DNA from 4 places in the Streptomyces sp. NBC_01508 genome. Region 3 is predicted to be linked to each of the others. Evidence: riboswitches for the same ligand, from Rfam matches in the RefSeq annotation. Region 3 holds a riboswitch; each other region holds the start of a gene.

Region 1 (7,345 bases), 5.2 Mb from region 3:
GGCCCCGGTTCTGGCTCCCTTTCTGGTCGTGACCCCGGCCCCGGTCGTGCTTCTGGTCGTGCCCCCGGTCCCGTCACCGCCGTCGTGGAGATGGCCGCGGTCGCCGGTCTCTCCCTCGTACCGGCCGACCGGCGCGACCCCGGGAGCACCACCACGTACGGCGTGGGCGAGCTGATCCGGGCCGCCCTGGACCTGGGAGCCCGGCGCGTGCTCGTCGGCTGCGGGGACTCCGGTACGTCGGACGGGGGCGCCGGGGCACTCCGGGCGCTGGGCGCCCGGCTGACGGACCGCCACGGCCGCGAACTCCCGCCGGGCGGCGCGGCACTCGGGGAACTCGACCACGTCGACACGTCCGGGCTCGACCGGCGCCTCGCCGACACCGAACTCCTCGTCGCCTGCAACCCCTTCAACGTGCTGTGCGGCGCACACGGCGTGGCGCGCGTGTTCGGACCGCAGAAGGGCGCGACCCCGGCCGGCGTGGAGGTGCTGTCGGCGGCCCTGGAGCGCTGGGCGGCGGTCCTCACCCGGGACCTGTCGCCACGGATCGATCTGCGGACGGCCCCCGGCACCGGTGCCTCCGGCGGTCTGGGAGCCGGACTGGCCGCGGTGGGGGCGCGGCTCCTGCCCCGCTTCGACGTCCTGCTCGACCGGCTCGACCTGGACGCCAGGCTGGCCCGCGCCGATCTGGTGATCACGGCCGAGGGCGCGCTGGACCACCAGACCGTACGCGGCAAGATCCCCGCGGAAGTCGCGAGCAGGGCACACGCGGCCGGAGTGCCGGTGTTCGTGCTCGCGGGCACCATCGGGCCGGGCGCACACCTGGTACGGGCGATCGGCGTCGACGCGTACAGCGCGATCCTGCCGGCTCCGATGTCGCTGCCCGAAGCGATCGAGGGCAGCCGCGAGATTCTCGCCGACGCCACGGAACGGTCCCTGCGGATAGTGGAGTTGGGCACCCGGCTGGCTGCCCGGGCGGCGTGAGTGTTCGGCCGCGACATCCGGTTCGTACGCCCTTCGCCGCCGGTTCGGTCTTTCCGAACCAGGATCGGGGTGGTCGCTCCATCGTGCCCGTGACCTGCTGATACATACGGTCGAGCCATGTGCGGTGGCGACGCTGTCGATGTGCGAGCCGGTCAGCACCGGGGCCGCGGTGGGGTCGGTGCCCTCGCGGCGGCCGTAGACGTTGCCCATGGCGTCGACGCGGACGCTCAGCCCGGCCTGCTCCATCCACGCGACGACCATGCGCCACCCGGCCGCGTCGGCGTCGGTCAGGGCGAGGCGGTCGACGCCGCGCAGGCCGGTGCGCTCGTCGTCGTACGCCTCCGAGCGGGGCGGTGACAAGAAGACCCGGACGGAGCCTCGACGGGAGAGCGACGAACGGGCCGCCGTCCAATCGCGTGGTACGGCTTCCTGTACTGCTCTGCCGCTGGGCATTCGGGCTCGGCCCGGCCTCCAGCCGTGCCACACCGCTGCGCGTCAGCCCCGGAGTCCCACCGGGTTCCCCCACTCGGCAGTCGGGGAGGATACCCGAGCGCCGTCGACCCGCCAAGAGCGCCCGGCACGGGCCGTACCGGGAGACACAGGCCACCTTGACGCTCTGTGCGTACACGTGTTCCACTGCGCCTGATTACCGCTCGACACCCAGGGGAAGCCGGTCGAAACCCGGCGCTGACCCGCAACCGTAGGCCCGTCAACTCCTTGACGGGCGAGCCGGATTACCTGGGTGGGAGATATTCAGCGAAAGACGCCGTCGCGGACTACGGCGTGGTTCGGACGGCTCCCCGGCGTCTGCCGTGGGCCTTCGGTCACGCACGGCTCCGCCTCGGGTGACTCAGGGGGCCGTGGTGGAGACCGGGAACAGACCAGACCGTCGCGTGGCGGCGAGACTTCTCTCGCTGCTGTCCGCCCTGCTGCTGACGGTCGGACTCGGCACAGCACTCGTGACCACGGCCGCCCCGGCGGCGGCGGATCCGATCGGCGACTGCACCGCCACCAGAGGCGCGGTCGTCGCCGTCGACTTCGGCGACTGGGGCGGCGACGTCGTACGAGGCTGCGACACCACCCTGACCACCGGCATGGACCTGCTGCACGACGGCGGATTCACCACCACCGGCACGGTCCACGACGGCCCCGGCTTCATCTGCCGCATCGGCCACGACAGCTTCAAGGGCGGTGCGCAGCACCCCACTCCGGCCGACGAAGCCTGTCAGCTCACCCCGCCGGCCAACGCCTACTGGTCGTACTGGCTCGCGCCCGTCGGCCAGGACCACTGGACGTACAGCCCGCTCGGCGCGCTGAGCCGGCAGCCCAAGCCGGGCGAGGTCGAGGCGTGGGTCTTCGGCCCCACCGACATCGGCGGCGGCAGCGGGCAGCCGGGCTTCACCCCGGACGACGTACGGCCGGGTGGTGGCGGTGACCCGGATCCGGGTACCAGCACACCGCCCCCGGTGGAGCCGGGGACGGTCGACACCGACGCCGCCGCCGGCTGGCTCACGGGCCGGCTGAAGGACGGTGACCACATCTTCGACGAGGGCGCCGAGGGGCCGAACCACCTCCAGACAGCGGAGACGGCCTTCGCCCTCGCCGCCGCGAAGGGGCGCGGCGCGACGTTCGACAAGACAAAGGCGTATCTCACCGCGCACACCGCCGAGTTCGCGTATCCCCGGGGCATCGGCGAGGCACCCGACCCCAAGGGCGCCGCCCGGCTCGCGCTGGTCGCGGAGATCGCCGGGGACGATCCACGTGACGTCGGCGGGCACGACCTCCTCGCGGACCTCGCCGCGAACGTGTGCGTGGCCGGACCGGAGAGCGGCAGTACTCCCGGGTGCTCCGCCAAGGGCGACTTCACGGACGCCGGTACGACGGAGGCGCAGGCGCTGTCCGTCCTCGCCCTGCTGCGGGGCGACGTGAAGCCGCCGGCCGAGACGGTGTCCCGGCTGGCTGCTCTGCAATGTGCCACCGGGGGCGTCACCGGTGTGCTGATCCGGCCGGGCGAGAACTGCGAGGGGGACGCCGCCACCACCGCGCTGGTGGCGCTCGTCCTGGAGCGCGCGGGCGGCCACGACCGCGCCGTGACCAAGGCCCTGGACTTCCTCAAGAAGTCCCAGCGGGACGACGGTGGATACGTCGCCTACGTCGGGTCCGCCGCCGGAGATGTCGCCATCACCGCCGCGGCGTCGCAGGCGCTGCGCGCGCTGGGCGACGTGACGCGCGCCGACGCGGCGATGTCCTGGGTGTCGAGGCAGCAGAACGACGACGGCGGCTTCGGGTTCGAGGAGGCGATGACCGAGTCGTTCCTGTACCCGACCGTGCACGCGACCATCGGCGGCGCGGGAACCAACCTCGTCACGCTGACGACGAAGCCCAGCGAGCCGACCGAGCCCACGGACCCGCCGACCACACCTCCTCCGACGGATCCGGCCACCGACCCGCCGGGCGACGGTGCCGGCCCCGACCTCAAGAAGGGCACCGCCTACCTCACCGCCCCGGCCCGCCTCAAGCAGGGCCGCTACTACGAGAACATGGCCGGCTCAGGCTTCGCCGACTACGGCCTCACCATCGACGGCGCGTTCGCCCTCGCCGCCACCGGACACGACAACAACGCCCTGCGCGGCATCGTCGACTTCCTCGACGGCGAGGGCGAGGACGGCAGCACTCCGGGCCGTACCGTCAACGACTGGACGGGTGTCGGTACGACGCACGCCGCCGGCGGCTCCATCGGCAAGGCCGCCCTGCTCGCCGAGACGGTCGGCCGCGACCCGCGCGACTTCGCCGGCCAGGATCTGGTCGCGGCGCTCGGCAAGGCGGTCTGCCTGGCGCCGAGCCAGGCACCCGACCGGCGCTGCGCCGCCAAGGGCGCCTACGCGTACGCCCCTTCGGTCTTCTCGCAGACGCTCGGCATCATGGCCCAGCTCCGCGCGGGGGAGCAGGATGCCGCCGCTGCCCCGATCGCGTATCTGAAGGGGCTGCAGCACGACTCGGGAGCCTGGCCGAGCCTCGTTCCGCCCACCGGCGACTCCGAGGTCGACTCGACCGCCATGGCGGCGATGGCACTGGATCTGGTGAAGGACGACGAGGCGGCGGAAGCCGTCGACCAGGCGCTGGCCTGGATCGCCGGCGAGCAGTTGCCGGACGGCGGATTCCCCGGCGCCTCGGGCAACTCCGTCAACTCCGCCGCCCTCGCGGTGCAGGGACTCTCCCTGGACGCGCGGAAGTACGGCGACGAGATCGCCGCGGCACGGAAGTTCCTGGCCGCGCAGCAGAACGGGGACGGCGGGTTCAACGTCGCGGCCGACGGTCAGCCCGGCTCGGACGTACGCGCCTCCACGCAGGCACTCAGCGGTGCGGTCGGTACGTCCTTCGGCACGCTCGTCCGCGATCTGACCGGCACGACGCCGCAGCCTCCGATCGTCACACCCGACGACTCCGACGACTCCGGTGGCTCCGGAGGCGGAACGGGCGGGAACGACGGCTCGGTTCCGGGTGGACTGGCCTCCACCGGTGTCCAGTTGTGGGGGCTCGCGCTGAGCGCCGTACTGCTCTCCCTCGTGGGCTGGGGGACCGTCGTCCTCGCCAGATCCCGTCGCACGGCGGCTGGGGGACCCCGATGATCACGCGACTCACGCGACTGGGCACGCGGTTCACCCCACTCGCGTCGTTCGCCCGAGCCGTCGGCGCCGGCACGGCGGCGCTGGCGCTGACCGCCGCGGCGCTCGGCGCGACCAGCGGCACCGCGTCGGCCGCGTCCCGGCCGATCGGCCGGTGCACCACCTCCGCCGGGGTCGTTCTCGCCGTCGACTTCAGCCACTGGGGCGGCCCGATCCTCCGCTCCTGCGGCACCACCCCCACCACCGGATACGAACTGCTCAACCAGGGCGGCTGGCGCACCACCGGCACCGGTCACGACGGCCCGGCCTTCATCTGCCGCATCGGCTACAGCGGCCACGAGGGCGGCAGGCAGTACCCCACCGCGCAGCAGGAGGACTGTGTCCTGACACCGCCCGCCTCCGCGTACTGGTCGTACTGGCACGCCGATCCGGGTGACAGCGACTGGGAGTACAGCCAACTCGGCGCCATGGGCTACCGGCCGAAGCCGGGCAGCGTCGACCTGTGGATCTTCGGCGGCACGAACATCCAGGGCACCAAGGGCCGCCCCACCGTCACCCCCGACCAACTGCGCGCCAAGAACTCCCGCCCGACCGGGGGCGGTTCGGACAGCGGCAGCGGCACAGGCGGCGGTGGCGGTGGCGGAACGGGCGGCGGGGCCGCACCGGACCGGGGGAGCGGCGACCGGCCGCCCGCGCGCCAGGACACTCCCGGCGACGCCCCGTCGAAGGCGCCGAAGAAGACGCCGGCCGCGTCGGCGAGCACCGGCCCGACCCCGTCCGGGAGCGAGTCGGTGTCCGCCCCGCCGTCGAACTCCGCGCGAGCCGCGACGGATTCGGCGTCGGAGGACGACACCCGGGTCGTCGACGCGGGTCCGGCGGCGGACGCCGAACACGACTCAGGGTCGCTGGTGCCGGTGGCGTCCGCGGCCGGTCTGGTGCTTCTCGTGGGCGGCGCGGGTGTCGTCGTCGCGCGGCGCAGACGCCGTGCCGAATAGCCCGGCGCCGGCGCCGGAGGACGGCGTGCCCCGGAACCCGAGCCGAAGCCGAAGCCGTAGTCGCAGTCGCAGCCGCAGCCGCATCCGGAACCGGAACGCCCCGACCGCACCGGGCGTCTCGGGCTCCGCCAAATCCCTCTCCGGCATCACCCCGGACACCGGCGGCGGCCGCCGGCTGCCCCGCACCCTGCACCCGGTGGCCTGGTGGATCTGGGCGCTCGCCCTCGCCACCGCCGTCAGCCGCACCACCAACCCCCTGCTGCTGATCCTGGTCCTCACCGTCCTCGGCTACGTCGTCACCGCCCGGCGCACCGAGGCGCCCTGGGCCAGGGGCTTCAAGTACTACCTCTGGCTGGCCCTGACCGTCGTCGCGATCCGGGTCGTCTTCCGCGCCGTCTTCGCCACCGGCATCACCCCCAAGGACCACTTCCTCTTCGCCCTCCCGCACATCCCGACACCCGACTGGTACGCGGGCATCCAAATCGGCGGACCCGTCTCGCTCGAAGCCGTACTCTCGGCGGCCACCGACGGGCTGCGCCTCGCCTGCATGCTCTGCTGCATCGGCGCCGCGAACACCCTCGCCAACCCCAAACGGGCGCTGCGCGTCCTGCCCGGAGCGCTGTACGAACTCGGCGTCGCCGTCACGGTCTCCATCAGCGTCGCCCCTCAACTCGTCCAGAGCGTCCAGCGCGTCGCCAGGGCACGCCGGCTGCGGGCCGGACGGAACAAGGGAATCCGTGCCCTGCGCGGCATCGCCGTCCCCGTACTCGAAGACGCCCTGGAACGCTCGCTGCGGCTCGCCTCGGCCATGGACTCACGCGGTTACGGCCGGGCAGGCTCGGCCACCGCCCGCTCCCGACGTCTGACCGGCGCGTTCATGCTGCTCGGCATGTGCGGGCTGTGCGCCGGGGCGTACGGCCTGCTCGACGGCACCGCCCCCAAGGCGCTCGGCCTGCCCGCCCTGCTGGCGGGATCGCTCCTGTGCGTGGCGGGGCTGCGCCTGGGGGGCCGCAGAGTGACCCGTACGACCTACCGGCCCGACCCGTGGCGCCTCGCCGAGTGGTCCGTGGCCGGCTGCGGGGTGCTCTCCGCCGTCCTGCTCTTCGCCGGGGTCGGCTACGACGCCGCCGACCTCAACCCCTCCCTGTATCCGCTCACCTGGCCCTCGCTGCCCGTACTGCCGACCGCCGCGATCCTGCTGGCGGGAGCGGCGGGATTCCTCGCGCCCCCGCCCCGGCCGCCGAACCCCGCCCCGCCCCCGCTCCCGTCCCCGACCGCACACCGCACCGAGGTGGCCGCGTGATCGTCTTCGACGATGTCACTGTCCTGTACGACGACACGAGTGAGCCGGTCCTGCGCGGGGTCGATCTCACCGTCGATGAGGGCGAACTGTGCCTGGTGGTCGGCCACACGGGAGTCGGGAAGTCCACCCTGCTCGGGGCCGTGAACGGACTGGTGCCCCACTTCACCGGCGGCACCCTGTACGGCAGGGTCACCGTCGACGGCCGCGACACCGCCGCGCATCCGCCGCGCGAACTGGCCGATGTCGTCGGAGTGGTCGGCCAGGACCCGCTCGACGGCTTCGTCACCGACACCGTCGAGGAAGAACTCGCCTACGCCATGGAGCAGTTGGCCGTCCCACCGACGGTGATGCGCAAACGTGTCGAGGAAACCCTCGACCTGCTGGGTCTGGCCGACCTGCGCCACCGCGCCCTGTACGAACTCTCCGGCGGCCAGCAGCAG
Region 2 (7,345 bases), 3.0 Mb from region 3:
GGCGGCCGAGGGCGCGCACGTGTTCATTACCGGCCGGCGCGAGAGCGTGCTGGACGCGGCCGTCGAGACCATCGGCCCGGCGGCGGCCACGGCAGTGGTGGGCGACATCTCCGACCTGGCCGACCTGGACCGGCTCTACGACACGGTCCGCGCCCGGGGCCGGGGCCTGGACGTGCTGTTCGCCAACGCCGCCGCCGCGTCGTTCGCGACGCTGGAGCAGGTCACCGAGGAGCACTTCGACGAGACCTTCGGCGTCAACGTCCGGGGCACCCTGTTCACCGTGCAGAAGGCGCTGCCGCTGCTCAACGAGGGCGCGTCGGTGATCCTGAACTCCTCGGTGCGCGCCGATGACGGTGTCGCGGCGTTCGGCACGTACGCGGCCTCCAAGGCGGCGATACGCTCCTTCGCCCGGACCTGGGCCAACGAGCTGAAGGGCCGCGGAATCCGGGTCAACGCGATCTCCCCGGGCACCATCGACACGCCCGGGCTCGACGTCCTGGCCGCCGGAGGCGCACCCCACTCCAAGTCCCAGTTCGCGGCGAATGTCCCACTGGGCCGGATCGGAGACCCGGCCGACGTCGCCGACGTGGTGGCCTTCCTCGCATCCGAACAGAGCCGCTTCATCCTCGGAGCCAACCTGTACGTCGACGGCGGCGAGAACCAGATCTGACCCCCGGGCGGCATCCCGCAGCGCGACAAGGCGGGTTCTGCCACGGCGAGATGACGGACGGACATCGCACGTCATCGCCATCCGAGTGCACAACCCGATCCGGGAACGACTGAAAGGCCATCATGTCCGGCACCGACCTGCGCGAGTTCTTCCAGCGCTACATCGACGCGCTCAACACACATGAGTTTCAGCGCATACCGAGTTCATTCAGGACGAGCTCGTCATGAACGGCCGGCCGGGCGCGCGGGCAGGCGCTCGGCCAGCTCGCCGGGACGCTGCCTCGGTCGCGGGGCGGGGCCGGGTGTCAGACCCGGCGGGTAGCGTGCCGAGCACGTCAGATCGTGCTTGGAGGGCCGCCGTGTCGTACTCACCCGTTCCTGAGCTGAACCTCCTCAAGGAGTTCGAGGACGGCCTCGACGGCTACTACTCCGGTGGCTTCTTCCTGGACCGCTACGGAGAGAACGAGTTCCTGGGCGATCCGGAACTCGTCGCGCGCTTCATCCCGTTCGCCCGTCCAAGTACGGCCGGGCCATCCACAACGCCGATCCACCGCCTTGCGATCGCACGCGCCGGACGCCGTCGGCCCCGCCCTTCGGGCGGACGGCGCCACTTTCGCGACACGCCCTAGGGCATGTTGCGAAAGTCCCGCCTGGCCGACGACGCCTGGCACGCGCACTCGCCGCGTTGTCGGAATCATCCAAGTACGTCCAGTACGAGAACGATCCTCCGCCTTGCGATCGCACGCGCCGGACGCCGTCGGCCCCGCCCTTCGGGCGGACGGCGCTACTTTCGCAACACGCCCTAGAAGTCGTCGTCGAAGCCGACCGTTCCCTCCACCGCCACCTGGTACGCCGACGGGCGGCGCTCGAAGAAGTTCGTCAGTTCCTGGACGCCCTGCAGTTCCATGAACGAGAACGGGTTCTCGGAGCCGTACACCGGCGCGAAGCCCAGGCGCTGGAGGCGCTGGTCCGCGACGCACTGGAGGTATTCGCGCATCGACTCGGTGTTCATGCCCGGCAGGCCCTCGCCGCACAGGTCGCGGCCGAATTGCAGCTCCGCCTCGACCGCCTCCCTCAGCATGTCGGTGACCTGCTGCTGGAGTTCGTCGTCGAAGAGGTCCGGCTCCTCCTTACGGACGGTGTCCACGACCTCGAAGGCGAAGTTCATGTGCATCGTCTCGTCGCGGAACACCCAGTTGGTGCCGGTGGCCAGACCGTGCAGCAGGCCGCGCGAGCGGAACCAGTAGACGTACGCGAACGCTCCGTAGAAGAACAGGCCCTCGATGCAGGCCGCGAAGCAGATCAGGTTCAGCAGGAAGCGGCGGCGGTCCGAGCGTGACTCCAGGCGGTCGATCTTCTCGACAGAGTCCATCCACTTGAAGCAGAACTGCGCCTTCTCGCGGATCGACGGGATCTCCTCGACCGCGTCGAACGCCGCCGCGCGGTCCGCCGGGTCCGGGAGGTAGGTGTCGAGCAGCGTCAAGTAGAACTGGACGTGCACGGCCTCCTCGAAGAGCTGGCGGGAGAGGTAGAGGCGCGCCTCGGGGGAGTTGATGTGCTTGTAGAGCGTCAGCACCAGGTTGTTCGAGACGATCGAGTCGCCCGTCGCGAAGAACGCGACCAGCCGGCCGATCATGTGCTGTTCGCCGGGCGAGAGTTTGGCGAGGTCGGTGACGTCGGAGTGGAGGTCGACCTCCTCCACGGTCCAGGTGTTCTTGATGGCGTCGCGGTAGCGCTCGTAGAAGTCCGGGTAGCGCATGGGGCGCAGGGTCAGTTCGAAGCCCGGGTCGAGCAGGTTCTTTTCAACGGCGGCGGTGGAACTCATTACTGGCAGGCCTCGCAGGACTCGGGGTTTTCCAGGGAACAGGCGATCGCGTCGGCGTCGGTGTCGGCGCCCGGCGTCGTCTGAAGCGGTACGACCGGGGCCACCGGCTGCGACTTCGCCGCGCGGGCGATCCGCGTCGCCGGGCGCGAGCGCAGGTAGTACGTGGTCTTCAGGCCCTTCTTCCAGGCGTACGCGTACATCGAGCTGAGCTTCCCGATGGTCGGCGTCTGAAGGAACAGGTTCAGCGACTGGCTCTGGTCGAGGAACGGGGTGCGCGCCGCCGCCATGTCGATCAGGCCGCGCTGCGGGATCTCCCACGCGGTGCGGTACAGCTCGCGCACCTCGGCCGGGATCCAACCGAAGCCCGCCACCGAGCCGTTGGACTCGCGCAGCGCCTCGCGGGACTGCGCGTCCCACACGCCCAGCTTCTTCAGCTCCGCCACCAGATAGGCGTTGACCTGAAGGAACTCACCGGACAGCGTCTCGCGCTTGAAGAGGTTGGAGACCTGCGGCTCGATGCACTCGTACACCCCGGCGATCGACGCGATGGTGGCCGTCGGCGCGATGGCGAGGAGCAGCGAGTTGCGCATGCCGGTCTTCGCGACGCGGGCGCGCAACGCGTCCCACCGCTCGGGCCAGTTGAGCGTCACGTCGTAGTGGTCCGGGTGCAGCACGCCCCGCGCGGCGCGGGTCTGCGACCAGGCCGGCAGCGGGCCGTCGCGCTCGGCGAGGTCGCAGGACGCCTCGTACGCGGCGAGCATGATCCGCTCGGCGATCCGGGTGGAGAGCGCGGTGGCCTCGGCGGAGTCGAAGGGCAGCCCCTTCTTGAAGAAGACGTCCTGGAGGCCCATCATCCCCAGGCCCACCGGGCGCCACTTGGCGTTGGAGCGGCCGGCCTGCTCGGTCGGGTAGAAGTTGATGTCCACGACCCGGTCGAGGAAGGTCACGGCGGTGCGGACGCTGTCGTCCAGCCGTTCCCAGTCCAGCTCGCCCGTGTCCGTCACGAACGCGCCGATGTTGATCGAGCCGAGGTTGCAGACGGCCGTCTCGCCGTCGTCCGTGACCTCCAGGATCTCGGTGCAGAGGTTCGAGGAGTGCACGACGCTGCCGGGCTCGGCGGTCTGGTTCGCCGTACGGTTCGACGCGTCCTTGAAGGTCATCCAGCCGTTGCCGGTCTGCGCGAGGGTGCGCATCATGCGGCCGTACAGCTCGCGCGCCGGGATGGTCCTGCGGGCCTTGCCCGCCGCCTCGGCCGCGCGGTACGCAGTGTCGAAGCCGTCGCCCCACAGATCGACCAGCTCGGGCACGTCGGAGGGGGAGAACAGCGACCAGTCGCCGTCCGTGTCGACCCGGCGCATGAACTCGTCGGGGATCCAGTGCGCGAGGTTGAGATTGTGCGTACGGCGCGCCTCCTCGCCCGTGTTGTCGCGCAGCTCCAGGAACTCCTCGATGTCCGCGTGCCAGGTCTCCAGGTAGACGCAGGCCGCGCCCTTGCGCCGGCCGCCCTGGTTGACGGCGGCGACCGAGGAGTCCAGCGTCCGCAGGAACGGCACGATGCCGTTGGAGTGCCCGTTCGTGCCGCGGATCAGTGAACCGCGGGCGCGGATACGGGAGTACGAGAGGCCGATCCCGCCCGCGTGCTTTGACAGGCGGGCCACCTGGTGGTAGCGGTCGTAGATGGAGTCCAGCTCGTCCAGCGGGGAGTCCAGCAGATAGCAGGACGACATCTGGGGGTGCCGGGTGCCGGAGTTGAAGAGCGTGGGGGAGGAGGGGAGGTAGTCGAGCCGGCTCATCAGGCCGTACAGCGCGGCGACTTCGTCCACGGCGGCCGGGGAGTCGTCCTTGGCCAGCCCGGACGCGACGCGCAGCATGAAGTACTGCGGCGTCTCGATGACATCGCGGGTGATCGGGTGCCGGAGCAGATAGCGGCTGAAGAGCGTGCGCAGACCGAAGTAGCCGAAGCGGTCGTCGGCTGCGGGGTCGATCAGCGCGTCGAGGCGGGCGGCGTGGCGGGTGACGAACGCGGCCGTACGGTCGGCGATCAGGCCCTCCGCGTGGCCCACGGCGACCGACGAGGAGAACGAGACGGCGCCCTGGCCGGCGGCCTCGTCCGCGATGGTGCGGGTGAGCAGGCGGGCGGCGAGACGGGAGTACGCGGGGTCCTCCGAGATGAGCCCGGCGGCGGCCTCGGTGGCGAGTTCACGCAACTCGGCCTCGTCGGAGGCGGCGTTACGGCCACGCAGCGCGGCGGCGGCGACCCGGCCGGGGTCGGTGTCGGCCAGGTCGGCGGTGAGGTCCATGAGGACCCGCAGCAGGGCCGTACCGGGTCCGTCGGCCGCGACGGCCGTACCCCGTTCCCGCTCGGAGATCGCTGAAGCCGGATCGGCTGGCGCGATGGTCACGTGGTGCTCTCCCTCGCTCGGCTCTGGGCCACGGAGGGAGGGGCACGGCAGCGCACGCCCGCGTACGCCGCCCCGGAAACGGGCAGCGCGCGGTGCGGCGTCCACCGGCCCAACCGCGAGGCCCGGACGTCTCGGCACCCGGATCGGTCGAACCGGGTGCGCCGTCGGCAGGTGCTCGGACTCGCGGGGCGCGCAAAGCGCACCACAGCACACCGTTGCGGGACAGTTCCGGATTTCCACCGGATTCTCCTGCGGCGACAGCAGACTTGAGCATACATGTGGGGTCGGTTGGGAGAAGCACCCCCCACATGTTGTGTCGTGGGTGTTTCGCCTTGCCCTGAAACGGCCCCGAAACGCCTTAGATTTCCAGGCTGTACGTGAGCAGGGGCGAGAGAGCGGGAACCGGCGACCAGTCCCGCTCCGGGGTCCGTACGAAGTCCAGCCGCTCGTAGATCCGGTGGGCGCCCAGCATTGTCTCGTGGGTGGACAGACACACCCGCACGCACCCCTCGGTGCCCCGCGCCCGGTCCACGCACGCCCGCACCAACGCCTCGCCGACACCGCGCCCCCGGGCGGATGACGCGACCGCCAGCATGCGGAACTCGGCCTCCCCCTCCCTGGCGATGTTGGCCCACGCGGACCCGCCGGAGGCGTGGGCGACCCCACCGAGGACCACCCCGTCCGCGTCGACGGCCACGAGCACGTCGGACCCGGCGGCCCGCCCCGCGACGTCGCGCAGGGTCTCCAGATAGGGATCGTCCGCCCCGAAGTCCAGCAGCCCGTCGTCCAGATAGGCCCGCGCGGTGATCTCCCCGAGCGCCGCGTACTCGGCGGGCTCGGCCGCTCTGATCGTGAAGTCGGCCGCCGGCCGTATCGCCTGGTTCATCACAGCAGTGTGCGACACGGCGACGGCGGCGCGTTGTCCGAGGGGGTCGCTACCGTTGTGGGCGACGTGAGGGGGTCCAGCGGCGTGGCTACTACCGACCGGCTCCATGTGGAGACCCACGACTTCGACGAGTTGTACCGGATTCTGAGCCGCACGGCCGAACGTGCCCCCCTGGAACTGATCGACGGGAAAGTGCACGGCAAGGCGGGCCCGGACGGCACGCACGGATGCATCATGCAGTGGCTTGTACGCTGCTGTTTGCGGTCGAGACCGGAGCTGTGGCTCTATCCAGTCCAAGGGCTGAGAGTCCAGCGACATCTCCTGGGCCGCGCCCGGCCGGACGGTGCTCTCGCTCCGAGCGGTGCCTTCGCGGGCCAGGGCGAGTGGGTCGACCCCGGCCCCGTCCTGATGGCCGTCGAGGTCACCTCGTACGACTCCGACACCGACGCACGCGACCGGGTGGAGAAGCCCCGTTCCTACGCCGAGACCGGTGTCCCCGTCTATCCGCTGATCGACCGCGACTCCTGCGAGGTGACCGTCTACAGCGAGCCGGATGGTGTGCGCTACGAGAGCGCCCGCACCGTGCCGTTCGGCAAGAGCGTCGTCCTGCCCGACCCCGTGGGCATCACGCTGGAGACCGAGCAGCTGAAGGACTGGGTGCACTGACACCCGCTCGCGCACGGCGAAGGGCCGTCGTACCCCCATCGGGATACGACGGCCCTTCGCCGTACTGGCACGGCCGCTCAGCAGCAGCGGAACCCTTCCCTCGGGTCCGCCTCACGCGCGTCCATCCGGGCGCGTTCGAAGGCGCGGCGCGTCACGGGCTCCGCCGTCGGGTCGCAGGCACGGGTGTGGGCCACGTAGTGGTCGTACGCCGACTCACCCGTCAACTCCCGCACGTACCAACGGATCCGGCCCACGGCGTGGCGCACCTTCGCCGCCGGGGTCATGACGGACCCGCCCCGGTGGACGCCTTCGCCGCCGCCAGTTCCGCCTTCTCCTCCTTCGTCGGGATCAGGCCCGCCGGCGCGACCAGTTCCGACTTCACGTACGGCGTCTCCGACAGTTTCACGCTCTCCGGGTGGCGGATCGCCTTGTAGCAGACGCGTGCCGCGTCGGCGATGACCACGATGATCAGGAACGCGAAGAGCGCCGAAAGGACGCCGTCCACCGTCGAGTTGGTGACGACCGTGTGCATGTCGTCCATCGTCTTCGCGGGCGGGATCACCTCGCCCTTGTCGATACCCGCCTGGTAGACGTCGCGTTGGGTGAAGAAGCCGACCTTCGGGTCGTCGGAGAAGATCTTCTGCCAGCTCGCGGTGAGTGTGACCGCCGCGTCCCAGGCGAGGGGAACGCCCGTCACCCAGGCCCATTTGAGCCGCCCGGATTTCACCAGCAGCGTCGTACAGACCGCGAGGGCCACCGCCGCCAGGAGCTGGTTCGCGATGCCGAACAGCGGGAAGAGCTGGTTGATGCCGCCCAGCGGGTCGTGCACGCCGACCCAGAGGAAGTAGCCCCACGCGCCGACGACCACGGCGCTGGCGAACCAGACGCCGGGCTTCC
Region 3 (7,345 bases):
CAGCACGGCGGCATCTTCCCCAACGGCATCGGCTCCAGCCTGATGACCCTTCAGGGCGTGATGTTCGCCTACCTGGCCGTCGAACTCGTCGGCGTCACCGCGGGCGAGTCCGAGAATCCGGAGAAGACACTCCCCAAGGCGATCAACACGCTGCCCTGGCGCATCATCGTCTTCTACGTAGGCGCGCTCACCGTCATCCTCGCCGTCGTCGAATGGACCGAATTCAGCGAGGGCGAGAGCCCGTTCGTGCACGCCTTCGCCAAGATCGGCATCCCGCTCGGCGCCGGAATCGTCAATTTCGTGGTGCTGACGGCGGCCCTGTCGTCCTGCAACTCCGGCATGTACTCCACCGGCCGGATGCTGCGCGACCTCGCCGCCAACAGCGAAGCCCCGAAGGCCCTGGGCAAGCTCAACTCCCGCAGGACACCGGCGTTCGGCATCGCGGCGTCCGTCGCGCTGATGGGCATCGGCGTCGTCCTCAACTACGTCGTCCCCGAGAAGGCGTTCCTGTACGTCACCTCGGTGGCCACCGCCGCCGGCATCTGGACCTGGATGATGATCCTCATCAGCCACATCAAGTACCGCTCCGCCGTGGTCGCGGGGAGGCTGCCGGCGTCCTCGTTCCCGGCGCCGGGCGGCTCGGCCCTGAGCTGGGTGGCGCTGGTCTTCCTGTCCTTCGTGACCTGCCTGATCGCGTACGACTCCGACGCCCGGGTGTCGCTGTACGTCGGCGCGCTCTGGGCGCTGTTCCTGGCCGGCGGCTGGGCGCTGCTCAAGAGCCGTAACCCGGGACTGGCGGCGCGCGCCTCCGGGGAACGGCGCGACCCGGAAGGCCCGCACGAGCCGGAGTACGCGAAGGTGTCCGACTGACGCGGGCGTCCCACCGGCTGTCCCACCGACGCGTCCCACCGGTCCGTCCCACCGGTCCGTCCCACCGACCCGTCTCACCGGCCGTCTCATCAGGTGGCCTCCGTATCTCACACGCGGAGGCCACCTGCTTATCCTTCACCTCATGCTCACCATCACCCAGGCGCTGTACGACCGGATCGTCGCCCACGCGCGGGCGGACCACCCCGACGAGGCGTGCGGCGTGATCGCGGGCCCGGAGGGCAGCGACCGGCCCGAGCGCTTCATCCCCATGCTCAACGCGGCCCGCTCGCCCACGTTCTACGAGTTCGACTCGACCGAGCACAAGCAGCTCGACAACGAGCTGCGCGAGCGCGACGAGGACGTGGTGGTCATCTACCACTCGCACACCGCGACCGAGGCGTACCCCTCCCGCCGGGACATCGACCTGGCGATGGAACCGTTCGCCCACTACGTCCTGGTCTCCACCGCCGACACCGACGACATGGGCCCGTTCCAGTTCCGCTCGTACCGCATCGTCGAGGGCGAGGTCACGGAGGAAGAGGTCGAGGTCGTCTGAGAGACTGACGCGATCCAGGGCGGCAGGACCCAGGAAGCCGGTGCGAATCCGGCACGGTCCCGCCACTGTGACCAGGCCCCGCGAGCGCGGGTCCCGGAAGCCAGGAACTGACCTGTCGCCCTTCTCCCACCATGCCAGGGGACGCGGAAATCCCCCGGAGGAGGCCCAGTCATGTCCTCGCGGCGCCACGCCCTCATACCGGCGGTCCTGCTCCCGCTGCTGCTCCCGCTCGCCGCCTGCTCCACCACCCCGGACCCCGTCCGGAACGACGGAGCGCCGGCCGCCGGATTCCCGTACACGGTCACCAACTGCGGTGTGAAGACCACCTTCGAGGCACCCCCGAAGCGCGTGGTCACGATGAACCAGCACGTCACCGAGATCATGATCGAACTCGGTCTCGCCAAGTCCCTCGTCGGCACCGCCTGGCTGGACGACGCCGTCCTGCCCGCCTACGAGAAGGCGTACGACAGCGTCCCGGTCATCGCCAAGGAGTACCCCTCCAAGGAGAGACTCCTCGCCGCGAACCCCGACTTCGTCTACGGCGGCTACGCCAGCGCCTTCGCCGCCAAGGACGGCCGCACCCGCGACGACCTCAAGGACGCCGGCATCGACACCCGGCTCAACCTGGAGAACTGCGCCGATGGCCGGACCTCCATGGACGACGTCTTCCGTGAGATCGAGGAGGTCGGCCGCACCTTCGGTGTCGCCGACCGCGCGAAGAAGTGGACCGCCGAGGCGCGCACCACCCTCGCCGCCACCGCCGCCGGGCTCGAAGACACGAAGCCCCTCCCGGTCTTCGTCTACGACAGCGGCGACAAGACCGCGTTCACCGCCGGCGGCAAGGGCATCGGCAACGAGCTGATCGAGCGGGCCGGCGGGCGCAACGTCTTCGCCGACCTCGACAGACCCTTCGGCGACGCCACCTGGGAACAGGTCGTGGCCCGCAAGCCCGAGACGATCCTCATCTACGACTACGGCGCCACCACCGTCGCCCAGAAGAAGAAGCGGCTGCTGGAGGACCCCGTACTGAAGGACGTCCCGGCGATCAGGAACAAGCGCTTCGCCGTCCTGCCGCTCTCCGACGCCGTCCTCGGTGTCCGCGCCCCCGCCGCCGTCCAGCGCCTCGCCGACCAACTCCACCCCGGGGCGGGCGCGTAGGGCCGACGGCCATGAGTCGCACAACCCCGCCCGGCCACCACCACCCCCGTCACCATCACCCCGGCCACCACCCGCCCGGCCACCACCACCGCAGGCTGCGCCAGGCCGTCGTGCTCACCTGCCTCGCCGCGGCCCTCGCCTGCGCCGTCGTCGCCGGGCTCGCGCTCGGCTCCGTACGTATCCCGCCCGGTGAGGTGCTCACGATCCTCACCGGCGGCGCGGAGCCCAGCCCCTTCCGCACGATCGTCCTGGACGTACGGCTGCCGCGTGTGCTGCTCGGCGCGGTCGTCGGCGCAGGTCTCGCCGTCGTCGGGACGGTCCTCCAGGCCCTCGTACGCAACCGGCTGGCCGACCCGTTCCTCCTCGGGATCTCCTCGGGGGCGTCCACCGGCGCCGTACTCGTCCTGGTCCTCGGCATCGGCAGCGGCATCGGCGGCGGGATCACCACCACCGTCGCCATGCCGGCCGCCGCCTTCGCGGGCTCGCTCGTCGCGATGACCCTCGTCTACGCGCTGGCCCGGCGCGGCGGCACGATGACCGGCGGGCGCCTCGTACTGGCCGGGGTGACCGTCTCGTACATCCTGTCCGCGTTCACCACGCTCGTCCTGGTGGTCTCCGCCCGGCCCGAACACTTCCAGGAGGCGCTGTTCTGGTCGCTCGGCGGGCTCGGCAGCGCCCGCTGGGGCACGCTCGTCGTGCCGGCCGCCGTCCTCGTCGCCGGCACCGCCGTCCTCATGGCGCTCGCCCGGCCGCTGGACCTGCTGCTGGTGGGGGAGGAGGGCGCGACCGCGCTCGGTCTGGACACCGCGCGCTTCCGCGCCGCCGTGTTCGTCCTCGCCTCGCTGGTCACCGGCGTCATGGTGGCCGCGAGCGGGGCCATCGGCTTCGTCGGGCTGCTCGTGCCGCACGCCGCGCGGATGGCGGTCGGGGCGTCGCACCGGCCGCTGCTGCCCGTCGCCGCGCTCGGCGGGGCGCTCGTGCTGGTCGTCGCGGACCTCGCCGCCCGTACCGTCGCCGCGCCGCAGGACATCCCCGTGGGCGTCCTCACCGCGCTCACCGGCGGCCCGTTCTTCCTGTGGCTGATGCGCCGCCGCCCCGAAGGAGCCCCGGTATGAGCGACCGTACGGCCGCCTCGCTCCACGTCGACGGACTCTCCTACGGAGTAGGAGACGGCCGCCAACTCGTCGACACCGTCGACCTGACCGCCGCCCCCGGCGAGACCGTCGGGCTCGTCGGCCCCAACGGCAGCGGCAAGACCACCCTGCTGCGCTGCGTGTACGGCGCGCTGCGCCCCACCCACGGCCGGGCGCTGCTGGACGGCGACGACCTGCACACCATGACCGCCAAGGCGCGCGCCAGGCGCGTGGCGACCGTCCCGCAGGACGGGCAGAGCGACTTCGAGCTGACCGTCCGCGAGGTCGTCGCCATGGGCCGCTCGCCGCACCGGCGTTTCTGGGAGGCGGACACGGCGGCCGACACCGCGCTGGCCGGCGCCGCGCTGAGGCGCGTCGGCATCGCGCCGCTCGCGGAGCGCGCCTTCCCGTCGCTCTCCGGCGGCGAACGCCAGCGGGCCCTCGTCGCCCGCGCCCTGGTCCAACGGCCCGCGCTCTTCGTCCTGGACGAGCCGACCAACCATCTGGACATCCGCCACCAGCTCGAAGTCCTCTCCCTCATAAGGGAGTTGGGTACGACCAATCTGCTGGCCCTGCACGACCTGAATCTCGCCGCGTACTACTGCGACCGCCTGTACGTACTCAAAGCGGGCACCGTCGTCGCCTCCGGACCCCCGGCCGAGGTGCTGACCCCCGCCCTGCTGGCCGCCGTCTACGAGGTGGAGGCGGAGGTCACGCCGCACCCCCGGACCGGTGCCCCCACGGTCGTCTACCTGCCACAGTCCATCTGACGAACACCGAACGTCCATCATCCGAGATCACATACCGGGATGCGGACCGGGAATCGATACGATGACCCCATGGTTTCCCACGACGTGAGCGACAAGACACCAGGCGATCTCCTGGTTACGCGCCTGCACGTCGATCTGTGCCGACTCGCCAGCGCCATGTGTACGGCCGGCGCTGCCGCCTGAGTCGCGCGGCAGGACGCCCATCCCGAGCACCACCCCCCGCGCGGGGGCAGAGCCGCGCGCCCGTCACGCCTCTCTTCCGACAGGAGCCCACGCCATGGCCATCGAGGTCCGCATTCCGACCATCCTCCGCACCTATACCGACGGAGCCAAGGCCGTCGAGGGCACCGGTGACACCATCGCGGCGCTCCTGACCGACCTCGAAACCCGCCACACGGGCATCCGCGAACGCATCGTCGACGGCGCCAACGGCGACCAGTTGCGCCGCTTCGTGAACGTCTACCTCAACGACGAGGACGTCCGCTTCCTGGACGGCATCTCCACGAAACTCGCGGACGGCGACAGCGTCACCATCCTCCCGGCCGTCGCCGGCGGTGCCGGCCGCACGTCCATGCCCGACGTGTCCGCCACGCTCTGATGCGGTACGACTCCCCGCTCGCGGTCGTCGGCGACACCCCCCTCGTACGGCTGCCGCGGCTGTCCCCGTCGGACGACGTCCGGCTCTGGGCCAAGCTGGAGGACCGCAACCCGACCGGCTCCATCAAGGACCGCCCGGCGCTGCGCATGGTCGAACAGGCCGAGAAGGACGGCCGGCTCACCCCGGGCCGCACCATCCTGGAGCCCACCAGCGGCAACACCGGTATCTCGCTCGCCATGGCCGCGAAGCTCAAGGGCTACAAGATCGTCTGCGTGATGCCGGAGAACACCTCGCGGGAGCGCCGCGAACTGCTCGCCATGTGGGGCGCCGAGATCATCCCGTCCCCGGCGGCGGGCGGCTCCAACACCGCCGTACGCGTCGCCAAGGAGCTGGCCGCCGAGAACCCGGACTGGGTGATGCTCTACCAGTACGGCAACCCGGACAACGCGGGCGCGCACTACGCCACCACCGGACCGGAGATCCTCGCCGACCTGCCGTCCGTCACCCACTTCGTGGCCGGCCTCGGCACCACCGGCACACTCATGGGCGTCGGCCGCTATCTGCGCGAGCAGAAGCCCGACGTCAGGATCGTCGCGGCCGAGCCGCGCTACGACGACCTGGTCTACGGCCTGCGCAACCTCGACGAGGGCTTCGTCCCCGAGCTGTACGACGAGTCCGTCCTCACCAGCCGCTTCTCCGTCGGCTCCGCCGACGCCGTCACCCGCACCCGCCAACTCCTCCAGCAGGAGGGCATCTTCGCGGGCGTCTCCACCGGCGCCGCCCTGCACGCGGCCATCGGTCTCGGCAACAAGGCCGTCAAGGCGGGCGAGAGCGCCGACATCGTCTTCGTCGTCGCCGACGGCGGCTGGAAGTACCTCTCCACCGGCGTCTACACGGCGGCCACGGACGAAGAGGCCATCGAAACGCTCCAGGGCCAGCTCTGGGCCTGAGCCCCCTGCCGCCCGTGGGGCAACAGTGGTGCAACAGTCCCCGCCCGGGGCTGTTGCGCCACCGCCCCGACGGTGACGATCGACGTCGATCGACGCACCGACCACGGGGGACAGAGATGGACGACCGCTGGAGTGGCACGGCCGGTACGGGCGGTACGGGACAGCCCCCCGGCCCCGGAAACGGCCACGGCCCTCCGCCGCCGGGCAACGGCCCACCACCGGGCTACGGACCCCCCGGTTTCGGACCCCCCGCCCCCTTCGCGCCACCGCCGGCCACCGCTCGCGCGTCCCGCAGGCACCTCGGCGCGTACGTCACCTCCGGCATCCTGCTCCTCGTCTTCGCCTGCGTCCTCGGCGCCTGGATCATCGACACCGCGGTCGCCGTACGCCCCGACCCCGGCGTGCTCCTCGAAAGCCTCGTCAAGGACGACGGGGGCCGGCCGCTGCTCGTACTCACCGTCCACGAGTGGGCCTTCGCCGTCGCCCTGCTCGTCGTCGGCATCGCCGCCCTCGCCCTGCGCACCACCGCACGCGGCGCCGCCCTGCTCCTCGCGTTCCTGCTCCTGGGCGCCGGCGCCCGGCAGCTCAACGGACTGACCAGGAGCGACTACCGCGACCACATGTTCGCCACCGAGCACGGCGGGCTGATCGTGCTCACCTACGTGTTCGCCTTCCTCGCCGCCGCCACCGTGATCATCCTGCTGCTGACCGCCCGCGAACGCGACATACCTCCCGAGCCCATGACCGGCGGCCGGCGCGCGGCGGGCGTCCTGCTGATCCTGATCGGCGCGGTACAGGGTTTCTGGTACGTCCACTACCTGCGGGAGTACAACGAGGCCATCGGCCCGGACGGCGGCCCGGGGGCCTTCACCGAGTGGTGGCACGAAGCGCTCAACGTCAACGCCCGTGGCGGGTACGGCGCCTCGGTCGGCTACACCCACTACCACAGCGCGCTCATGGCGGCGTTCCTCGTCGTCGGCGTCCTGCTGCTGCGCAACGCCCCGGCGGCCCGCGGCGCGGCGCTCGCGCTGCTCGGCGTCGCCGCGTACCTCCGGCTCCGCGAACTCGCGGGCGTCCCCTACGAACATCTCTCCGACTACTACCGGAACACCACCTTCGCCTGGAGCCTCAACAGCGCGTTCGCGGCGGGAGCGGCGATGCTGGTGGCCATCGCCCTGCTCCTGCGCACCCCACGCCCGTACGCCACGCCCCAGTACCCGACGGCGCCGCTTCCGTAGTCCGGCGGCCGGCCAGCCCCCGGCGATGAACTCCCGGCCCCAACCTCCGGCCGCCGGCCCCCGGCCGCCCCG
Region 4 (7,345 bases), 2.0 Mb from region 3:
ATCGCCTCAAGTCCCTTGAGCAGCAGCGCCGTTGCCTCGGCCGTGCTGGGGACGCGCGGCGAGTGGATGTCGTACACGCCGGGTCCCGCCTCGCGCGGGTAGCCGTGCGCGGCGAGTTCGCCCGCGACCTGCATGTGGGAGCGGGCCGCCTCCAGGCTGATCACGTCCGCGTCGAGATCGTCGATGGCCTGGACGATGTCGCCGAACTCCGCGTAGCACATGTGCGTATGGATCTGGGTCTCCGGCCGGACACCCCCGGTGGTGAGCCGGAAGGACTCGGTCGCCCACGCCAGATACGCGGCCCGTCCGTCCGCGCGCAGCGGCAGCGTCTCGCGCAGCGCGGGTTCGTCGACCTGGATCACCGAAGTGCCCGCCTCCTCAAGGTCGTTCACCTCGTCGCGGAGGGCGAGCGCGACCTGCCGCGCGGTGTCACCGAGCGGCTGGTCGTCCCGGACGAAGGACCAGGCGAGCATCGTGACCGGTCCCGTCAGCATGCCCTTCACCGGGCGGTCGGTGAGCGACTGCGCGTACGACGTCCAGCGCACCGTCATCGGCTCCGGGCGCGAGATGTCCCCGGCGAGGACCGGCGGGCGTACGTAGCGGGTGCCGTACGACTGCACCCAGCCGTGCCGCGTGGCGACGTACCCGGTCAACTGCTCGGCGAAGTACTGCACCATGTCGTTGCGTTCGGGCTCGCCGTGCACCAGGACGTCCAGCCCCGCCTTCTCCTGAAAGGCGAGGACGTCGCGGATCTCGGCCTCGATCCGCTCCTCGTACGCCGCCGTCCCGATCCGGCCGGCCCGCAGATCGGCCCGCGCGGTACGCAGTTCGGCGGTCTGCGGGAAGGAGCCGATCGTGGTCGTCGGCAGCGGCGGCAGACCGAGGTGCGCCCGCTGGGCGGCGGTCCGTACCTCGTACGGCTGCGAACGGCGGGCGTCCGCGTCGGTGACGGCCGCGGCGCGGGCGCGCACGGCCGGGTCGCGGGTGAGCGCCGAGCCCGCGCGGGAGGCGAGCGCGGCGCGGTTGGCGGCGAGTTCGGCCGTGATGGCGCCCGTTCCCTCGGTCAGGGCGCGGGCCAGCGTGGCGACCTCGGCGCTCTTCTGGCGGGCGAACGCCAGCCAGCGGGCGATCTCCGGGTCGATGTCGCGCTCGGCGGTCGCGTCGAGCGGGACGTGCAGCAGGGAGCAGGACGGCGCGACGTCGACGCGGTCGGCGAGGCCGAGGAGCGTGCCGAGGGTGGCGAGGGACTTCTCGAAGTCGTTGATCCAGACGTTGCGTCCGTCGACCACGCCCGCGACCAGCCGCTTGCCGGGCAGCCCGCCCACGGCCGCGAGAGCGGCCAGATTGGCGGCGGCGGCCGATCCGGTGAAGTCGAGCGCGAGCCCTTCGACGGGGGCCTTGGCGAGCACGGGCAGCGCGTCGCCGAGCCGGTCGAAGTAGGAGGCGACGAGCAGTTTCGGCCGGTCGGTCAGGCCGCCCAGGTCGCGGTAGGCGCGGGAAGCGGCGTTCAGCTCGGCCGGGGTGCGGTCCTGCACCAGCGCGGGCTCGTCCAGCTGCACCCAGTCGGCGCCGGCCGCGCGCAGGTCGGCCAGGATCTCCGCGTACACGGGAAGGAGCCGGTCGAGCAGCGTCAGCGGCTCGAAGCCGGCGGCCACGCCGGGGGCGGGCTTGGCCAGCAGCAGATACGTGACGGGGCCGAGGAGCACGGGCCGGGCGGTGAGGCCGAGCGCGAGGGCCTGCGTCAGCTCGGCGACCTGCTTGGCCGAGTCGGCGGAGAAGACGGTGCCGGGGCCGACCTCGGGGACCAGGTAGTGGTAGTTGGTGTCGAACCACTTGGTCATCTCCAGGGGTGCCACGTCCCGGGTGCCGCGCGCCATCGCGAAATAGCCGTCCAGCGCGCGGTCCTGCGCGGTGGCCCGGGCGGTGTCCCGCGAATCCCGCGAATCCCGCGAATCCCGCGAATCGTGCGGCGCGTCGTCGCCGACCGCCGCGCGGTGCCGCTCCGGGATCGCGCCGACCATCACGCTGGTGTCCAGGACCTGGTCGTAGTACGAGAAGTCACCGGTCGGAACCTCGTGGACACCGTCGGCGACGAGCTGCTCCCAGTTGGCGCGGCGCAGCCGCGAGGCCACGTCCCGCAGGGCATCGGCGCCGACCGCGCCCTTCCAGTAGCCCTCGACGGCCTTCTTCAGTTCGCGGTTCGCGCCCTGGCGGGGGTAGCCGTACACGGTGGCGCGCGCTGCCGCGGCTGCGGACTTGTCTGTCACGGAACTCTCCTTCGCGAGTTGTCCTCCTGCGATCCCGGTGACGGATCGCGGACACGAAGGGGTACGGAACCGGACGGGCCGCCCGTACGTACGCGTACGTACGCCTGCCCGCCGATAGGTACGCCGACCCGCCCACGAGGTCACCGGAATCCCCGTACGCGATCGGTCGCGTACGCACAGCGGGCAGGTCTTCGGACTCGTGGGCACGCCGGTCGGGTGCGGACACCCGGCGGACACCTACTGACCGTCGCTTCCCAGGCCCGGCACGGGCCCAGTGCTGATGACGGCGGTCGTTCCCACTCACCGCTGCGGGGCAGTCCCGGATTCTCACCAGGTTCCCTCTTGCGACGTTCCCGCCCGTCGGACGGGAACGAACCAGCTGCACCGACCAGCCTAACCCGTGCCCATCAGCTCCCTCGAAGGCTCACCAGATATTCATGAACGGCGTAATCCCCCTGCTTCCGGGGCGAGTTCACGCAACGCGCGGAAGCGCGGTACCTCCTTGACACACATAATTGGTCTAAGCCACCATCCGATTGGCCTGTACCAAGTTCAAGGGCGGTTCGCTGAGCCGGCCGAGCGATGCGCCTTCGGAGGACCCGCATGGAGCCAAGCACCCGGCCGAACAGCCAGCCGAACAACCAGCCGAGCAGTGAGCCGCGCGCCACGCCGAGTACTGCGTCCAGCACCCGGCGGAGCGCCACGTCGAGCGGCCGTCGCGACCGGCTGACGCGACTCGCGGAGTCCACGCTCCAGCCCGGATTCGTCGGCACGACCCTGCCCGACTGGGTCCGCCGCGGGATCGCCGGCGGCCTCACCTCCGTCGTCCTGTTCGGCCGGAACATCGTCGACCCCGAACAGGTCGCGCGCCTCACCGCCGAACTACGCGCGGAGAACCGCGACCTCATCATCGCCATCGACGAAGAGGCCGGCGACGTCACCCGGCTCGAAGCCTGGACCGGCGCCTCCCGGCCGGGCAACCTCGCACTCGGCGCCGTGGACGACGTGGAGCTGACCGAGTCCGTCGCCCGCGACATCGGCCGCGAACTCCACGCCGCCGGCGTCTCCCTCGACTACGCGCCCAGCGCCGACGTCAACTCCAACCCCTTCAACCCGGTCATCGGCGCCCGCTCCTTCGGCGCCGGCACGGACGTCGTCTGCCGGCACACCGCCGCCTGGATCCGCGGACTCCAGTCGGCCGGCGTCGCCGCCTGCGCCAAGCACTTCCCCGGCCACGGGGACACCTCGGTCGACTCCCACCACGGCCTGCCACAGGTCTCGGCGAGCGCCGAGGAGATCGCCGCCACCGCGCTGCCGCCGTTCCTCGCCGCGATGGAGGCGGGCGTACGCGTGGTGATGACCGGGCACCTGCTCGCGCCCGCGTACGACACCGAACTGCCGGCCACCATGAGCCCCCGCATCCTCGTGGACCTGCTCCGCGGCGAGCTGGGCTTCGACGGCCTGGTGGTGACGGACGGCATCGAGATGAGCGCGGTCACCGCCCGCTACGGCATCGACGGGGCCACCGTACGGGCCGTCAAGGGCGGGGCCGACGCGGTGTGCGTCGGTGGCGAGAACGCCGGCGAGGCCACCTTCGACCAGCTCGCCAACGCCCTCGTCCAGGCCGTGGTCGACGGCACGCTGCCCGAGGCGCGGATCAGTGAAGCGGCGGCGCGCGTCGCCGAGTTCGCCGCCTGGTCGGGCAGCCGTACGCGCGCCGTGGCCACCGACGCCGCCGCGTCCGACATCGGCCTCGTCGCCGCCCGGCGCGCACTGCGCGTGCGGACCGAGGGCGACCGGGGCTCGGTGCTCCCGCTCGTCGGCGCTCCCCATGTGGTGGAGCTGGCCCCGACGATGAATCTGGCGATCGACGGACAGACCCCGTGGGGCGTGGCGGCCCCGCTGAGCGATCTGCTGCCCGGCACCACATCCGTACGGCTGACGGAGACCGACCTGAGGGAGTCCGGCGACCTGCTGGACCGCAAGGGGCTCGACCCGGCGGCCGAGCGTTCGCTGGTCGTCGTGGTGCGGGACGCGGCGCGGCACGGCTGGATGTCGGCGGCGATGGAGCGGCTGCTGGGGAGCAGGCCCGACGCGGTGGTCGTGGAGATGGGCGTACCGAACGGCGCGGCGCCCGGCGCCGTCCACCTGATCACGCACGGCGCGACCCGTGTCTCGGGGATGGCGGCGGCGGAGTTCCTGGCGGGGCGCCGCTGACCTCGGCGGGGAGGGCGGGCGTTGGAGACCCGGGGTCCCCAACGCCCTTGCTCCGGTGGTTACCCGGCCGCGTCCGGTACGACGTTGTCGTACGGCTGCGTGATCACTTCGAGGTAGTGACCCGCCGGGTCGATGAAGTACACACCCCGGCCGCCGTAGTGGTGGTTGATCTCGCCGGGGTGCTTCCGCTGCGGATCGGCGTAGAACGCGACTTCGGCGTCCTTGATCCGCCCGAGGATTCCGTCGAAATCCTCCTCGGGCACGAGGAACGCGTAATGCTGCGGGGCGATGGATTCCTCGGGGACGGTCGCGAAGTCCAGAGTGACGCCGTTTCCGGTGTCGACCGGGATGAAGGGGCCGGATTCGGTGCCGGTCTCCAGATCCAGGATGTGCGCCAGGAATTCGGCGGAAGCCCGGTTGTCACGGGCGTGAACGATCGTGTGATTCAACTCTACGGACACAGTGGAATGCCTCCAGAGGCATCTCACGGGAACCTCCACGCCTCACCCAGCCGGTGACCGACGCGCGATGCCCACCGGGGATCGTAATGCTCGGACAACGCTGATCCAACTCGTGGGCCGCCCTGTTCGGTTGACCTCCGGGCCTGGCTCTGTCGACCAGCGGTGACGTCACTCGTCGATTTGGTCAAGATCATGCGTGTTTGGGTAGTTCCAGTGTCCACTCTCGTTGTTCGGCGGTGTCCGGGACGGCGAGGCCCCGGGCTTGTTCGAGCCGGCTCCACGCTGTTTCGGGATCGACGCCGTTGAGGATGAGGAGTGCGGCGGCGAGGAGGGACGCCCGCCCTATGCCGAAGCGGCAGTGGGTGACGATGTGTGCGCCCTCGCGCAGCCGTTCGGCGAGATTGCGAAGTGTGGGCAGAACCGTGGGGAGATCGGGGACGGTGCGGTCGGGTATGGGGATCGCGACGAATTGCAGCCCTGCGGCCGCGGCTTCTTGATCTTCCGTCTCAAGCCCGAGTTCGTCGAGTTCGAGCCGAGTGAGCGCGCATACCAGGATGTCAACACCAGCGGTGCTCAGCGCGTTCATTTCGTCCGCGAGCCAGTCCATGCCCCGGGGCTTGGCCATGGTGCTCAGTTGTCCGGGACCGGGGAGGTCGACTGTGAACAGGGATGGTCGCATGTCAGCAGCACTTTCGATCGGTGGTGTCGGTGGGTGACCGGATGGTTGGTGGCAGGGGACGACCGGGTTCGGCGCGTAGTTCACGCGGAGTTCACGCGGAGTCGGACCGTCGGGAGTGGCGACGTCGGCGAGACGCTCAAGCAGGGTGTCCAGGGCGCTCCGGCCGTCATCGACGGCGGCGCGTTCCTCATCGGTGAGCGGAATGCTCACGAGCATGCGCACGGGAACGACTGCCCGTGCTCCCGCTCCCGCAAAGCGCTCCGTCGAAGACTGACAAAGAGCGCCTGATCCTGGTGACCCCCGAGCTGGCCGACGTCCCGAGTCGCATCGTCATGTGGGTCCGCGCCAGCAACGGCATCGTCGCATCGGTTGCCGCCTATGCCCCCCACGAACGCATCTGTAACCCGCCGATGCCGCTGCTGTTCCAGCATCGCATCGGCATCGAAAACCGGGCGATGCACCCGACCTGCCTCCGAAAGCACCTCGGTCAAGCCCTGGCCAGCGCAGGTCTGACCGACGCGAGCGGCAAGCCGCTGACCATGCAGCCGCACGACTTCCGAAGAATCTTCAGCACGGACGCAGCCATGAACGGAATGTTGCCGCACATCGCGCAGCTCGTCGCCGGCCATCGCGTGATCGACACGACCATGGGCTACCTCGCGGTCTACCCCCGTGAAGTCATCGAAGCGCACCGGGCCTTCACCGCCCGCCGCCGGCCCACCCGGCCCGGCGAGGAATACCGCACGCCCACCGACGAGGAATGGGACTCCTGCCTCGGCCACTTCGAGAAGCGCAAACTCTCCATCGGCACTTGCGGCCGGGCCTTGTCCATTTCTCGCATTCATGAGCACGCCTGTTTGAGATGCACCATGCTCCGGCCCGACCCCGCCGAGCGTCCCCGGCTCGTCGAGATCCGCTACAACCTAATCGACCGCATCGCCGAGGCTGAAGACGGATACGCTTCGGCGACTGGGTAGATCGGTAGCGCAAATTTCGGGGTGCCATGAGTCGGCCGCTGCTGTTCCTCGACATCGACGGACCCCTGAATCCCTATGCGGCAAAGCCTGAGAAGCGCCCCGAGGGCTACATCACCCTCCGTGTCCCGCAGGAGAGCGGGGCAGCTGGGGAGCCTGGGAGACCGCGGACCCACAGGAGGTCACTCCGAGTATGGCTCAATCCCGATCACGGGCGAGTTCTGCTGGCTCTCGGCTATGAGATCTGCTGGGCCACAACCTGGATGGGTGACGCGAACAAGTGGATCGGACCTGTGCTCGGTCTGCCTGAACTGCCGTTCGTCGACTTCGGTCACGCCCTGCTCAACGAGCGCCCTGATGGCGTTCATTGGAAGTCTGAGCCACTGGTGGAGTACGCAAACGGCCGACCGTTCGCCTGGGTGGACGACGAACAGAGCGACGCGGATCATGCGCACATGGTTGCCAACCACCGCGCACCCGCCTTGCTCCACCACGTCAATCCGCGGATCGGTCTGCTGAACGCCGACTTCGCTACCCTCGCGGCCTTCGCAACGTCCATCGACACACCGACCGGCACTCCCTGAGTGGCAAGCAACCATGCCTAGTTCAGAGAACCCGAGACCTTGATCACTTGGGCCGCCATCACCCTTATGACCCGACGGCTCACCCGCCGGGCAGCACGGCGAACCGCACATCCAGAGATGTGGATGAAGTGGCTACCGTTCAGATTGAGATAGGTGCGGGCGG

Evidence for each region. Region 3 has a riboswitch for cobalamin ahead of OG700_RS25950 (ABC transporter substrate-binding protein). Riboswitches for the same ligand answer to the same signal wherever they lie in the genome.
Region 1: it holds a riboswitch for cobalamin, as region 3 does, so the genes downstream of both, OG700_RS01560 (prenyltransferase/squalene oxidase repeat-containing protein) here and OG700_RS25950 (ABC transporter substrate-binding protein) in region 3, are expected to answer to the same signal.
Region 2: it holds a riboswitch for cobalamin, as region 3 does, so the genes downstream of both, OG700_RS11795 (ribonucleoside-diphosphate reductase subunit alpha) here and OG700_RS25950 (ABC transporter substrate-binding protein) in region 3, are expected to answer to the same signal.
Region 4: it holds a riboswitch for cobalamin, as region 3 does, so the genes downstream of both, metE (5-methyltetrahydropteroyltriglutamate--homocysteine S-methyltransferase) here and OG700_RS25950 (ABC transporter substrate-binding protein) in region 3, are expected to answer to the same signal.

Annotation. Positions count from the first base shown of each region.
Region 1 covers NZ_CP109419.1:343,707-351,051, reverse strand. The annotation lists gene OG700_RS01570 (glycerate kinase) at 1-981, shown strand, start outside; gene OG700_RS01565 (hypothetical protein) at 1,099-1,338, shown strand; cobalamin riboswitch at 1,408-1,551, opposite strand; cobalamin riboswitch at 1,599-1,743, shown strand; gene OG700_RS01560 (prenyltransferase/squalene oxidase repeat-containing protein) at 1,875-4,610, shown strand; gene OG700_RS01555 (hypothetical protein) at 4,607-5,602, shown strand; gene OG700_RS01550 (CbiQ family ECF transporter T component) at 5,748-6,905, shown strand; gene OG700_RS01545 (ABC transporter ATP-binding protein) at 6,902-7,345, shown strand, end outside.
Region 2 covers NZ_CP109419.1:2,617,914-2,625,258, reverse strand. The annotation lists gene OG700_RS11810 (SDR family NAD(P)-dependent oxidoreductase) at 1-670, shown strand, start outside; gene OG700_RS11805 (hypothetical protein) at 1,029-1,298, shown strand; gene OG700_RS11800 (ribonucleotide-diphosphate reductase subunit beta) at 1,472-2,494, opposite strand; gene OG700_RS11795 (ribonucleoside-diphosphate reductase subunit alpha) at 2,494-4,896, opposite strand; cobalamin riboswitch at 5,045-5,177, opposite strand; gene OG700_RS11790 (GNAT family N-acetyltransferase) at 5,255-5,782, opposite strand; gene OG700_RS11785 (Uma2 family endonuclease) at 5,867-6,448, shown strand; gene OG700_RS11780 (YbdD/YjiX family protein) at 6,526-6,732, opposite strand; gene OG700_RS11775 (carbon starvation CstA family protein) at 6,729-7,345, opposite strand, start outside.
Region 3 covers NZ_CP109419.1:5,577,178-5,584,522, forward strand. The annotation lists gene OG700_RS25940 (amino acid permease) at 1-870, shown strand, start outside; gene OG700_RS25945 (Mov34/MPN/PAD-1 family protein) at 1,013-1,426, shown strand; cobalamin riboswitch at 1,426-1,557, shown strand; gene OG700_RS25950 (ABC transporter substrate-binding protein) at 1,598-2,584, shown strand; gene OG700_RS25955 (FecCD family ABC transporter permease) at 2,596-3,699, shown strand; gene OG700_RS25960 (ABC transporter ATP-binding protein) at 3,696-4,487, shown strand; gene OG700_RS25965 (putative leader peptide) at 4,557-4,670, shown strand; gene OG700_RS25970 (MoaD/ThiS family protein) at 4,765-5,085, shown strand; gene OG700_RS25975 (PLP-dependent cysteine synthase family protein) at 5,085-6,035, shown strand; gene OG700_RS25980 (hypothetical protein) at 6,152-7,273, shown strand.
Region 4 covers NZ_CP109419.1:3,594,387-3,601,731, reverse strand. The annotation lists gene metE (5-methyltetrahydropteroyltriglutamate--homocysteine S-methyltransferase) at 1-2,267, opposite strand, end outside; cobalamin riboswitch at 2,432-2,662, opposite strand; gene OG700_RS16490 (glycoside hydrolase family 3 protein) at 2,871-4,484, shown strand; gene OG700_RS16485 (VOC family protein) at 4,544-4,945, opposite strand; gene OG700_RS16480 (tyrosine protein phosphatase) at 5,136-5,624, opposite strand; gene OG700_RS16475 (hypothetical protein) at 5,918-6,601, shown strand; gene OG700_RS16470 (hypothetical protein) at 6,628-7,182, shown strand.